Regions from separate parts of the Paenibacillus sp. ALJ109b genome, predicted to be linked through region 2. Evidence: riboswitches for the same ligand, from Rfam matches in the RefSeq annotation. Region 2 holds a riboswitch; the other holds the start of a gene.

Region 1 (6,866 bases), on a different contig from region 2:
GTATTGGGCTGACAAATACTTTCCAGAGCTGCCAAGTCATTGGTATCTACGTAACTTGCTGTCACACCAAATCGAGACAGGATGCGTTCAAGCAAACGATACGTTCCGCCGTACAGATCCAGCGATACAATCAGATGATCCCCTTGTCCGAATAAAGCGAAAATCGTTTGCAAAGCAGCCATTCCAGAGCTACAGGCAAAACCTGCATCACCAGATTCCAACGCTGCCGCTGCTTCTTCCAACACTTTACGGGTTGGATTGGTCGTACGAATATAATCAAATCCCGTGCTTTGTCCAAGCTTTGGGTGGCGAAACGCAGTGGATTGATAGATCGGAAAATTAATGGCGCCCGTTACCGGTTCATTGATAGACCCAATTTGGGCCAATCGACTTTCGATTTTCAACTTGTTGTCTTCCATTGCAGCATCCTCCTGTAATGTCGATTAGATTTGCGGACCAATATCGTAAGGTGTCTCTTGATACACATAGTAATTGAGCCAATTAGAGAATAATAAGTTTGCATGTGCCCGCCAAGTGGCAGGGGGGACACGGGAAGGATCGTCATTCGGGAAATAATGTCTAGGAAGCGCAATGTCCATGCCTTTAGCTGCATCACGGTCATATTCCCATTTCAATGAAAGCGGGTCATACTCGGCATGTCCGGTTGCAAAAATCTGTTTGCCGTCTTTGGTAGCAACCAGGAAAATACCCGCTTCCTCTGATTCAGCCAATATTTCAAGGTTTTCATTTTTTTCAATATCTTCACGTCGCACTTCCGTATGGCGGGAATGCGGGACGTTGAATACTTCATCGAATCCGCGCAGCAGCTGCACATTGGATCTGTTGATCGTATGTGAGAATACGCCAAAACATTTTTCATCCAATGGAACTTTGGGAACTCCGAAATGATGGTATAAACCGGCTTGGGAAGCCCAACATATATGCATGGTCGAAGTCACATTGGTTTTGGTCCATTCGAAGATCTCCTGGATTTCTTTCCAATAGTTCACGTCTTCAAAGTCCATTTGCTCTACAGGAGCACCTGTAATGATCATGCCGTCAAAACGGCGGTGTTCGATCTCATCAAAGGTTTTGTAGAACAAGTCCAAATATTCCTGGGAAGTGTTCTTGGACGTATGAGACTTCGGATGAACCAGAACGATATCTACCTGAATTGGTGTGTTACCCACCAGACGAAGCAATTGAGTTTCTGTCGTTTCCTTTGTGGGCATCAGGTTTAATATAGCGATACGTAGTGGACGAATGTCCTGCTGGTAAGCGGATGTCTCGTCCATGACAAAGATGTTCTCTCCTGCAAGTACTTCCTTGGCAGGCAGTGTGTCTGGAATTTTGATTGGCATGGTGTTTCTAACTCCTCCTTGTGCATAGATAGATGCAGCCACTGCAGATTCGATACGATTCGCATCCGTACAGTTATAGGCTGCCATGAACTTGCCTGCAGGCGCTGAATTGCAACCACATTGCTGGCGGCAAGCTCAAGTTCCTTAGCGAAAATCACTGCTGAGAAGTCGGTGCATATAACAAAGACCTTCCTCGGATTCCGAGAAAGGTCATATGTAAATAGATATGCGCCTCTCTCATCTCTCAGTTACAACAGTGTCACTTGGACACTTGGTCGCTGCAAGAATTAGCACCGTGCGGTATACCGCCGGTTGCCGGGTTTCATCGGGCCAGTCCCTCCACCTACTCTTGATAAGATTTCGCTTTATTCAATTGTAAAAACTAGTGTGGTTCACCTTTTACTTTAAGACATTAATCCCCTCACGTCAAGGTGTAGTTCAATGTCTGTTCCTCAGGGTCGGAACCGTTCATCATCCGTTGTCATACACTGCTCCAGGGCGCGAAATCGACACATTTTTGCGCTTGAAAGGACCCTGTACCAGCGGTATACTAGACAAGTGTTATAAACCCTTATGTGAGAGGTGACATATTCAATGGATGGCGACCCGAGGCCTGACTGGCAGCCGAATTCCGACAAACTGCATAGAGAATTGATATCAGCATGCCGGCAGCGGGACGTTACTTCCGTTTGATTATAGAGCGAACGCAGTCCTGACTTCCAGGCTCCGCTGCCGACCGGCTGATCTGTTCTTTTTGCGCCCATATTGATGAAATCCGCCCATTTGGCGGGTGCAGAAGGAGTAGATGAATAATGAAAATCCGGTTGGTAAATAACGGTGTATTTATTCCGGTGGACGACATTCAGCAGGCGCTGACTCCACCAGCGGAGGGATTTTACTGGATTGATGCAGACGTAGACGATTTGGCGGTACTTCAGCCGCTGTTCATGATGCATGATCTGGCCGTGGAAGACTGTTTGAGTGACGAAGAACAACGTCCAAAGATTGAAATTTATGAGAGCCATTATTTTATTGTTATTAATAGCATTCGTTTTGATGATGAAGAGATTTTTTTACGTGCCGTCAACTTGTTCCTTGGCAGACACTTTATTATCAGTGTTACCAAACAGAAAGTCAGCGAATTGCGGACATTGAAACCAATCCTGTGGGAACAGGAAATCAGTACGCCAGATAAGCTGCTTTATCTGCTGGTTGACTTGATTGTTGATAATTATTTCACTGTCGGTGACCGAATTGAAGCGCGCATCGAGAAGCTTGAAGAGGACATTCTGATGCATACCAAGAAGTCTCATCTGAATGAGATTATCGGGCTGCGCAGTGAGATTTTGTGGCTGAAGAAAGTGCTAGGTCCTCAGAAAGAGGTCATTAACACACTCAATAAAAAAGATCTGCGTCTTATTGATGATCAACTGCAAAAGTATTTTAGTGACATTTATGAGAATGCTGTGAAAATATCCGAAACCTTTGAGACTTATCGCGACTTGATGGGGAACTTACGAGAAGCTTACCAATCCAGTATCGCCAACCGGGCGAATGAAATCATGCGTGTGTTCACCGCCATTACCACGGTGTTCATGCCGCTGACCGTAATCACTGGCATCTATGGGATGAACTTTACGAACATGCCCGAGTTGGACTGGAAGTATAGTTATTTTGTAGTTATTGGCCTGATGGTTACCCTGGGCCTGAGCATGTTCTTTATTTTCCGCAAAAAAGATTGGGTTTGAAATAGCAGAAGACGAAGCGCTCCACATCTGGAGGCGTCTCGTCTTTTTTTATTATCCGCTTAATTTATGACAACTAACGTCCTATTTCCAATCTAGCCTGCATTCTGCTCCGTCTCTGTGTGACGACGAAACCGGATGCGGATCATGCGCAGTCTTTCGTAGACCTGCTCCAGATTGCTCCCGCCAGGCTTCTCTTCTCCGTACACCTTATGTAACACGGGCTTAAGGAACGCATCTCCCAGCTCCTCGTAGGCACTCCATACTGCCTCTTGCTCCTCTTCAGGCATGACAGCAAGCTCCGCATCAAGTAGACAATCGGTGTCATACCCCTCCAAATCCAGTGTCTCCAACAGTTCAATTAGCTCCCGACGGGACAATCCGGAACGATTCACGATCTCTTCCAACGTATATCCTTCTTTCATGCCTTCAAGTACCTGCTTCCGTGTGGTGAATCTGTCTAGCTCCTGCTTGTACTTCTGCTCTCTCTGTTTGTACAGCCAGCTCTCATATTCTTGTTCCTTCAGAACCGAGTACACCCAATCTAGCGGGAAAGATGTGGAACGTTCCAGTCCATTCGTAAGCTCCAGCCATTCCTCTCCGTACTCGGAAGCCTTGCTCTCTCCTACGCCTGGCAGTTGCATCAATTCATCGATGGTTTGTGGAACAAATGCACTGATCATGCGCAACAACCGATTCGTTGCAATAAAATAGGGGGCCTTCCGGTCAGAAGCTGCTCTCTTCCTGCGCCATATGCACAGGTCCATATACAGCCCCTCATTGCCATATAATTCACTGTAACAATGAAGACGTTGACCGCCATAATTGCGCGACTTCAAATCATCATTTTCGTGAAACAAACCTTGCAGCAACGGACGATATCCTTCGCCCATCTGTATGGCTAACTGATGACGATACACATGCAACAGCTCGTCCCACGAACTGCCAACATACCAGATAGCATCCGTACGATCTCCTTCTTCATATCGGCTCCATCCCAGATGCCACGCCCCTTCTTCTTCACCGATCCACAGTTGCGCATGCTCTTCATTCTGACCTAACATTCTGGATAATCTGTTCATGAAAATGACTTCCATTTCTTGTCCCTCCTTCAATAGTTCAGCTCGACACAGTCTGTATTCTGCTAAATTAAGCAGCACAAAAAACACCTCTCCTGCAAAATCCATGCAAGAGAGGTGCTTCCTCATTAACCGTGCTATGCTGTTGCTCATATATTACCACAATGGAAAAATTCGTCAACTACTTGTTTGTAAAGCTATTTACTTGTTCAAAGCTAGTTTCGCCAGCGCAAGCGAACCACACAACCCCGCATTATCACCAAGTCCCGGTGAAACGACATACTGGTCAATTTCGGACTGAAGTGCAGGATGCTGAACGTATCCAGCGAGCAATTCCTGCAGTTTGCTGCGAACCATTGGGAACAGATGCTCCTGCTTCATCACACCGCCACCCATTACAATTTTCTGTGGAGTGAGGATCAACACATAGTTCATCAGGGCATGCGCAAGGTAATGTGCTTCAATCTCCCAGGCCTTATGATCGGCTGGTAGTTCGTAAGCTGGTTGCTCCCAACGTTTATTGATGGCAGGACCTGCGGCAAGCCCTTCCAGACAGTCTCCATGGTACGGACAGAAACCTTCATACGTATCTTCAGGATGTCTGCGTACAATGATGTGTCCCATCTCTGGATGAGACAATCCATGGACCATTTTGCCACCTACAACTGCGCCTGCACCAATACCCGTTCCTACAGTAATATACAGACAGCTATCCAGGCCTTGTGCAGCCCCCCAGGTTGCTTCCCCAAGTGCAGCACCGTTTACATCCGTGTCGAACGTCATCGGTACATCAAAGTGCTCCTTGAGCTTACCAATTAGGTTGTACTGACCCCAATGCGGTTTTGGTGTTGTTGTGATGTAACCATAAGTCGGGCTTCCTTCAATCGGATCAATTGGACCAAATGAACCTACACCCAAAGCTTCAATACCTTTACCTTCAAAAAAAGCGATTACTTGAGCCATCGTCTCTTCCGGTGTTGTCGTTGGAAAACTTACGCGTTCAAGAACTTCTCCTTCTTCCGTACCGATACCACATACAAATTTGGTTCCTCCAGCTTCAATTGCGCCTAAAATCGTCATGTTAGTCACTCTCCCAAGTAGTTTAAAATTAAAATGGATCTTCGAATCTGTTCTCTTAACGAGGGCATGAATTAATCCTGTTCAGCAGTTTCGAGCTTGGCCAATCGCTTCAATAAGGTCTGCTTCCAGCTGTCGGCTAACGTTGGAATGGCCAACAAAGCACGCATAGCAATCGCATCCTGCTTCCCCTGATGCATAATTCGATTGGCTTCCAAAACGGTCATTGATGCAGGGTCTGTGCTTATTCGTCTGAAAGTTGCAGAAGAAGTTACCTCGCCCTCTTGCAACACCCGAAAATAAAATCCGGTATGCCCGCTATCCTGAAAATAAACAGGCAGCTCTTTGTAATCATACCGTGCACCAAGCTTGAAGCAAGGCTGCCTTGGCTGGCTCACCTGTACCGTGGCTCCCCCCAATTCATACACATCACCAATCCGGACTTCTTCCTCCATACAGCCTTCAACTGTCAGATTTTCTCCACAAGCTCCCCAGTCCAGCTTGCGATCCATCAGTTGTTCAAGCGCCGGATAACGACTGTAATCGTATACACAAACCGCCTTGTCAGGCCCACCATGATGCTCTAGATCCGCCTGGGCATCTCCTGTCATTCCAGTGAATGACAGGTAGACCGGGCTGGATATGGGATGTTTCACAATGCCGCTCATCACTTCGCGCTTCTGGCCAGGCAAGGCCTGAAGTTGCCCTACGTTTACAGCTAATACCGCCGTTTTGTTTTCATCTGGCTTCCGGTTATGTGTGAGTGTCATCTGATCCTACCTCCCATATTAGCTTTCTTTTAACGAACAGAGCCACCAAAAACAAGTGTATTACTTAACAAGCGGCCCGGGGAAGTAAGCATTTTGCCGCCAGCATACATGCCAGAAGATGCACCACCATCCAGGTTCATTGCCTGCTTGGCACCAAGCTTCTGCATGACAGCAGCCCACTCCTTAATCGTCGCTCCTGAAACGGTAGCCAACATAACCGAACCATCGGCCATAATGGCAATACCACTTCTCGCGCCGGAGGCATTGAGAATTTTGGTATCCTTGAAGCCCTCACTCGTTGGATTTACGGCAACTTTGCCGTCTTTCACCAGACGTGGACCTGCGCCCACAGCGGTGACTACATCTTGCCAAGGGATCTCTTTGCCTGCTGCATTGGTGTATTTATAATTCATCTCTACAGTTGATCCAACGGTAAAGCGGTCCGACGAAGATTTCTGATTCCCCGTGAAGACCAGTACCGATCCATTCTTCGGAATGGCTACATTGGTATTCGGTACTTTCTTGGTGACAATCCCTTTCTCCATCACAACCGCCGTACCCCCTTTGAACCCGACTGTAGATCCCCGCTCTGGTGTGTATAACATCGTAATACTCGCATTCGCGGAAGGTGTTCGGTTAATAAAGGTCGCATACCAACTGCGTGATTTCCCTTCTGTATCTGTTACTTTACCTGTCAGGCTCACTTGAAGCGAATCCATGATGGCTGAGCCATCTTCCTTAAATCCAATCGTTGTTCCGTATCTTCCAATATGTATAACTTTACCGTTTGCTATTAACATGCCGTATGGATCTGGAGCTCCGTTATACGCTTCA
Region 2 (6,866 bases):
TGCAAGTACATCGATCCGTTTATGCCTGAAGTTGAAGAGAAGTTTGCTCGTGAGCTGAAGTTGGTTGAGGTCGACGTAGATCAGGTGGGTACAGTGAGCGAAGAGCAAAATATTCTCGGCATCCCCAGCTTTGTAGCTTACACAGATGGCCGGGAACTTGTTCGTTATGTGAACAAACTGCGCAAGTCGAGAGAAGAGATTGAGCAATTCCTGCAGCGTGCAGTTGAGGTGTATAATACGATTCATAAATAAAGCATGACAGGTTAACCATGTTAAAGGTTATAATTAAAGGAACGCCATTTCTCTTGAAATAGGGAAGTGGCGTTTGTATTTTCCGAGTTTTCGGGAAAAACTAACGTTGTAATAATGTACATATTTGCCGATGACCTGCGGGTCAACTTCTCGACAGACGTTAACATTTTGTCACAAAGCGCGGCGTCAATGACACATTTATCCGGTATAATGAATTTAGTTGTGAAATAAGTGTCAAAGTACCGAATCAAGCGGAGGATGTAGTTCTTCGCCATCTTAAACCAACAGCGGGTGAGAAAAAATTGAAACACTTAACCTTGTTTAAATGGTTAACCGTATTAACCTGTCTTGTCATGTTTCTGGCCACATTTGGTGGAGGCGTTGTGACCCGAACGGAATCGGGCCTCGGCTGCGGCGCGGAATGGCCTTTATGTAACGGAAAACTTGTGCCTGCACACACTGTTGCCTCACTAATTGAATTTTCCCATCGCGCCGTCAGCGCACTGGCAGGGCTTTTGTCCATAGCCTCTTTTGTAGCATTTTTGCGTTTTGGCAAATCACGCCGTGATCTGCAATTGTTTTCATTGTTAACACTGATATTTGTTATTGTCCAGGGAATTATGGGGGCTTTTGCCGTCGTATTCTCCCAATCTTCCGCAGTCATGGCACTGCATTTCGGATTTGCCTTAATTGCTTTTGCCAGCTCCTTGATGATGGCGCTAGGTATTCGGCAGGAAGCTCGCCATGGTGGATTGGAACGACTGAATCGATATCCGCGAGTTAGCAAAGGCTTCCGAAATCTGGTGTGGTTTTCCACGATTTATACGTACCTCGTGGTATATACTGGAGCATTTGTGAGCCATACGGATTCTGCTGGAGGCTGTTCAGGCTTTCCGCTCTGTAACGGGCAGATTATTCCTGAGCTCTCGGGAGGAGTAGCTGTTGCTTTTGCTCACCGGGTGGCGGCTGTTTCATTAGTAATTGTCATTGCAATTCTCGGTCATTTTGCGTATCGCAAACATCCGGATAACACGGAATTAAGAGCGTTAGGAGTCATTTCTGTTGTTCTGGTTTTGTTGCAAGTGGTTATTGGTTTTGGACTGATGCTCACGATGAACCGCCCGGAAGTGTATATGTTTGTAGCGCTGGCGCATATGCTTGATATTGCCATTTTATTCGGGGTATTAACCTATATGAGTTTCCTGGTGTACAAGCTGCATCGGCCCGTTAACCGGTTCTAATATATCCGAATTATTGTAGTTCAGGGGATGAATCCAGTGAAGTTCACCATCCGATGATGTACATCATTGGACAGGTGAACTTTGTTTGATGTCAGGCGTGTCAGGGCACCCTATTGTAAGCAGCGGTCACACGTTTACTCTGATTCCGATTTTGTTTAATATGATGAATTATTATTAATTTGATGATCTGCAGAGTGGAAAGAGGAGGCTATATATGCTGCGAACGTTGCTGGGTGAAAAGCCGCGTAAGAATGAAGGCATACTAAAGGACGCGATGGAAGCGATGGCGGATACGCTTGAGCTATTTCAGCGACAGATGCATGTGGACCATGATCCTACCCATGATTTTCGTAAACTGTATATATGGACCCAGGGATTGATCTCTTCGCTGGATGAATTGGAGCAAAGCTGTTTTGCAGCTTCCCATTTCCGTCAGAAAGTCAAAGCGGGCTCTACGGATGATATGACATTACCAGAAAAAGCAGAGTATGCCCGTTACGTCTATTTCTATAAGGATGGCTTCATCCGATGTTTTGCCATTCTGGATAAATTAGGTACAGTGTTGAATGAAATATTTGAGCTGAACACAACCAATGTTAAAACTCATTATTCTTATTTCACCGTATTAAGACAGTTCGGATATGATAAGCTGCATTATGTTCTTGCCAACGAACTAATTCGGATCAAGGACTCTTACCGTGAGCCAATGAGCAAATTGCGCAAACGGCGAAACATGGAGATTCATTACATGAACTCCGAAATGCAGGATGATCTGTGGCAGCTGCACCAGACTTTGCAAGGGAAAGTGAAGCTGGAGGATCTGGATCAGCATCTCGTGGAACTCCGCAAAGGTGTGGATATGGTCTGTGAGACGTTAAAAGCAGCGTATGGCTACATCAATGAGAAGTGGCATAAACAGGGAATGAATCAACCGGCGAACTGATTGGATAGTAATATTTGCCTTTGACAAATCGGAATACTTGGATTATACTGAGTTCCTGATCGACAGTTAGATGGAATTAACATTTATGACATTAACATTATAACTACTACTGAACTTATAAATTAAATATTTCTTATCGAGAGCGGCGGAGGGACAGGCCCGATGAAGCCCGGCAACCGATTTATAACTGCATGACAGCTGTGTCATACTTTATAGATGTTAGGTGCTAATTCCTACAAAATGGTGCAAGGCACGATTTTGGCAGATGAGAAGGTATAATCTTTCACGTGAAGAGCCCTTTTTGTTTCTGCAAAAGGGGCTCTTTTTTTGTACGATGAAGGGGAGTTTTCCTTTCATTCGGGTAAAGATACATGTAGGCAGTGGGAAGGAGCAGTAATTTTGATTGAATTAAAAGGTTTAACCAAGACGTACGGTAAAGGTTCAAAAAGTACGACGGCCTTATCCGATCTAAATTTGAATATCCGCAAGGGTGAAATATTTGGGGTTATCGGTCATTCCGGTGCAGGCAAGAGTACATTGATTCGTTGTATCAATTTGCTCGAACGCCCCACGGCAGGCGAGGTTTGGGTTGATGGAATCAACCTAACCGATCTTAATAAGTCCGATCTGCAACAACAACGGCGTAAGATCGGCATGATTTTTCAACACTTTAATCTGTTATCCTCAGCTACGGTGTATGACAATGTGGCTTTTCCTTTGAAGCTCGTTAATACGCCCAAAGCTGCAATTGATCGCAAAGTGAAGGAAATGCTTGCATTGGTTGGACTGGAGGACCACAGCAATAAATATCCGGCCCAGCTGTCAGGCGGACAGAAGCAAAGGGTTGGTATTGCAAGAGCGCTCGCGAGTGATCCGAACGTGCTGCTGTGTGATGAGGCCACATCGGCACTTGATCCCCAGACAACCGATTCGATTCTGAAGTTATTGCTGGATATCAATAAAAAGTATAACCTGACGATTGTTCTAATTACCCATGAGATGCACGTGATCCAGAATATCTGTGATCAGGTGGCGGTTATCCATCAGGGAGGCATCGTGGAGCAAGGCCCAGTGACGGAAGTATTCCTTAAGCCGCAGCATGCCATTACGCGTGACTTTATGATGCGGGATCATGAGGTTGGAATTGCATTAGAAGAGACCGCTCTGGCGAGTGCAGATGTCTCATTACAGACGAACGGAGCTTCTAAGCTTGTGAAAATATCCTTCCTGGGCAATAAAACCTATGAGGCGATTTTGTCCAGAACGGTTCGTAAAACAGGAGTGGATTTCGCCATATTGCAAGGCACCATTTCAACGATCAAACAAGTTCCCTATGGACAGCTGACCGTTCGGTTTGAGGGGCAGTTAGATGAGATTAATCTCACCATTAAAGAGTTAGTGGATCAGGGACTTGATGTGGAGGTGCTTCGTTAAATGGATTTTTCAACGGTACGTTGGGAAGAAATCGGTAAGGCTTCAATTGAAACGCTGCAAATCCTGGGAGCATCGGGCCTGTTCACGATCATCATTGGTCTACCGTTAGGCGTATTGCTGTTTATGACGGCAAGGTCGACTTCGATTCAGTCTCAAGTGGTGTACACGATACTATCGTTTATTGTAAACATTCTGCGATCAGTGCCATTTATCATTCTGATTGTTGCACTCATTCCGTTTACGCGTTCACTGGTTGGCACAGCTACAGGGGTGCTGGGTGTTATACCTCCGCTCGTCATTGCCGCAGCTCCATACTTTGCCCGGTTGGTGGAAACTACACTGCGTGAAGTGGATCGTGGCGTCATTGAAGCGGCACAGGCGATGGGGGCTTCAACCGGACAGATTGTAAGGCGTGTGCTTCTGCCAGAGGCATTGCCGGGTCTGCTAGCCGGGATCACCATTACAATCGTTACCCTTGTTTCCTACACGGCGATGGCGGGAATGGTTGGTGGTGGAGGTCTGGGAACATTGGCAATCAACTACGGATACTTCCGTTATCAGAATGAAATTATGATTATATCCGTTGTATTTATGATCATTCTGGTGCAAGTGCTTCAGATGGCTGGCGATCGTTTGGTTAAATGGTTCACCAGGAAATAACACATATATAGCATTTGCCTGATTCGGTATCGATTTGGGGCAAAATGCAAAAAAAATTTATTGGAGAAGGGGTTTTACACATGAAAAAATGGTCTTTTGCTCTACTTAGTATTATGCTGATTGCGGTTCTAGCGGCTTGCGGAAACAACAAGGATTCCGACAGCGGCGCTGACAATGCTGGAGGCGCACCGCGCACCGTAGAATTGAAAGTGGGAGCATCACCTACACCACATGCGGAAATTTTGGAAAGCATCAAGCCTGAACTCGAAGCTGAAGGCATTCGCTTGCAAATCGTGACTTTCAATGATTATGTTCAACCTAACCAACAGCTTGAAGATAAACAACTGGACGCGAACTTTTTCCAACACCAACCTTACCTGGATACAGAGAACAAAGAACGTGGTTTCCACCTCGTTGCTGTAACACCTGTGCATGTTGAGCCATTTGCTGGCTATTCCAAAAAAATCAAATCATTGGATGAGTTGAAAGACGGCGCAAAAGTAGCCATCCCTAATGACCCATCCAACGGCGGTCGTGGACTGTTGTTGCTCGCAAAAGAAGGACTTATCACGCTGAAAGACAACACAAATATCACTTCTACGATTCAGGATATTACAGCTAATCCGAAAAACCTGAATATCATCGAGCTGGATGCAGCCATGATGCCTCGTCAACTGGATGAAGCAGACCTGGTATTCATCAACGCCAACTACGCGCTGGAAGCCAATCTGAACCCAGAGAAGGATGCGCTGCTGATCGAGGACCTGCAAGGTAACCCTTATGCAAACATCCTCGTATCCCGTGAAGATAACAAAGATGCAGATGCCATCCAAAAACTGGCTGCAGCTCTGCATTCCGAAGAGGTTAAAAAATTCATCAAAGATCGTTATCAAGGTGCTGTAGAACCTGCGTTTTAAACTGAACGTTTAAGCTGAAAATAAATTGTACTCGGCGCCACTTCTTACGGCGCTACTAAAGAAAGCCCTGCATCCTCTTTATAGAGAATGCAGGGCTTTTTGTTTTGTACATCATGTTAAAGAGCGTTTTGATGTAAGGGCACTTCGATGTAGTACTTATTATTATAAGTACTTTACTTATAAGCTTAACGTTTATTCGGATCAGTATCTGAATGTCCATCTGTCTGTTGGACATCAGGACCTGCGGACTCCTGTCCAGCAGCATGCTGTTGGTAAGCTTCCTCTGCAGGAGATAGCGAATTCTGATCTCCTGGGTCAGCATTCTTTTTGCGTCCAGTCAGCTTGCGACGAATCCATCCGAAAGCACCAACAATGGCGGCCACGATGACAAACCACCCTTTTTTGAGCAAAAGCAATAATCCGACTTTCTTAGCTACAGCTACACCAGCACCACCGAGAATCAGACTGGTCAGGCCGAGTTCTGATTTTTTGTCTACGGATGCATCAAACTCTTCATAGGTGTTTCCTTTGATCACGTTGAGCTGGTTAAGCACGGAGTTTTCAAACTGTTTGCGGTTTTCTTCAAAATTGGCACTATCCGTAACGAGGATAACACCGATGTATCCTTCACGGGTGAGTACATTCACATTGTAATTGACGAGTTTTTCCCGCTCTGCATCCTCAAGACCAAGAGAATAGATCAATTGATGTTTGCTGCTGTCATAGGCGGGCTCAATTTCCCATCCGTTGATAAACAGCTGATTTTCGGGTGTCGTTTTCTCATTTTGTTCTTCTGTACCTCTTTTGTAGCTATCGAGCAGTTCATCGGCGTCCAGATCGTCTTTTTCACTGTCATCGACATGACCGGTATCGTTATATTCAAAGATAACATACCAGTTGGAGTTTTCGCCGGCGCCATAGATACTTCCGATTTCTGTTCCATTGGGGAAGGAGTCGGTGTCCTCCAAAAACCTTTGGGTGTTAGCTGCATCGAGATAGGAGAGATTTTCAGCTACGTTTAATGTTGCTTTGTTATCAAGTACTACGTTTGAAGGCCCGTCAATCCATTGATAATCTTCCGTGGAGCTATTACTTTCACTTTCTGCAGATGCTGTGGTCGAGAATGGAGCTTGAAATGAGGCGATAAGCAAAATTGCGAGTAGAGAGGCTAACCATCTTTTCATTTACGCTGTATTCCTTTCGAAGTTGTCATGCAATGTTGTCATTTACATGAACATATGTATTGTGTCGTTATATTCATAAGAAAATAAGGACTTATCGACAGTACCATAGGTACTCAAACCCGACAAGGGGAATCTGGATATAAAGGGTTAATTTTCCTACAAAAGACCTAATTCATTTTATTTCAGTGCTTTGAAAGCTAAGTATTTAGTCCTTATTTTACACTTTCTTGCAAAT

What was found. A riboswitch is a leader RNA that binds a small molecule or an ion and turns the genes downstream of it on or off. The one in region 2 is predicted to bind S-adenosylmethionine.
Region 1: linked by a shared signal. The riboswitch ahead of metA (homoserine O-acetyltransferase MetA) and the one ahead of G3352_RS25715 (methionine ABC transporter ATP-binding protein) in region 2 are both predicted to bind S-adenosylmethionine.

Annotation. Positions count from the first base shown of each region.
Region 1 is NZ_JAAIFP010000023.1:121,229-128,094, forward strand. Features, by position in the region: gene G3352_RS21020 (aminotransferase class I/II-fold pyridoxal phosphate-dependent enzyme) at 1-419, opposite strand, end outside; gene metA (homoserine O-acetyltransferase MetA) at 444-1,361, opposite strand; SAM riboswitch class I at 1,596-1,720, opposite strand; gene corA (magnesium/cobalt transporter CorA) at 2,174-3,109, shown strand; gene G3352_RS21035 (HRDC domain-containing protein) at 3,202-4,203, opposite strand; gene G3352_RS21040 (ROK family protein) at 4,387-5,265, opposite strand; gene G3352_RS21045 (MOSC domain-containing protein) at 5,337-6,032, opposite strand; gene G3352_RS21050 (phosphodiester glycosidase family protein) at 6,062-6,866, opposite strand, start outside.
Region 2 is NZ_JAAIFP010000030.1:74,001-80,866, forward strand. Features, by position in the region: gene G3352_RS25700 (thioredoxin family protein) at 1-252, shown strand, start outside; gene G3352_RS25705 (COX15/CtaA family protein) at 570-1,493, shown strand; gene G3352_RS25710 (Cthe_2314 family HEPN domain-containing protein) at 1,708-2,436, shown strand; SAM riboswitch class I at 2,567-2,708, shown strand; gene G3352_RS25715 (methionine ABC transporter ATP-binding protein) at 2,836-3,870, shown strand; gene G3352_RS25720 (methionine ABC transporter permease) at 3,871-4,530, shown strand; gene G3352_RS25725 (MetQ/NlpA family ABC transporter substrate-binding protein) at 4,611-5,447, shown strand; gene G3352_RS25730 (DUF2167 domain-containing protein) at 5,633-6,631, opposite strand.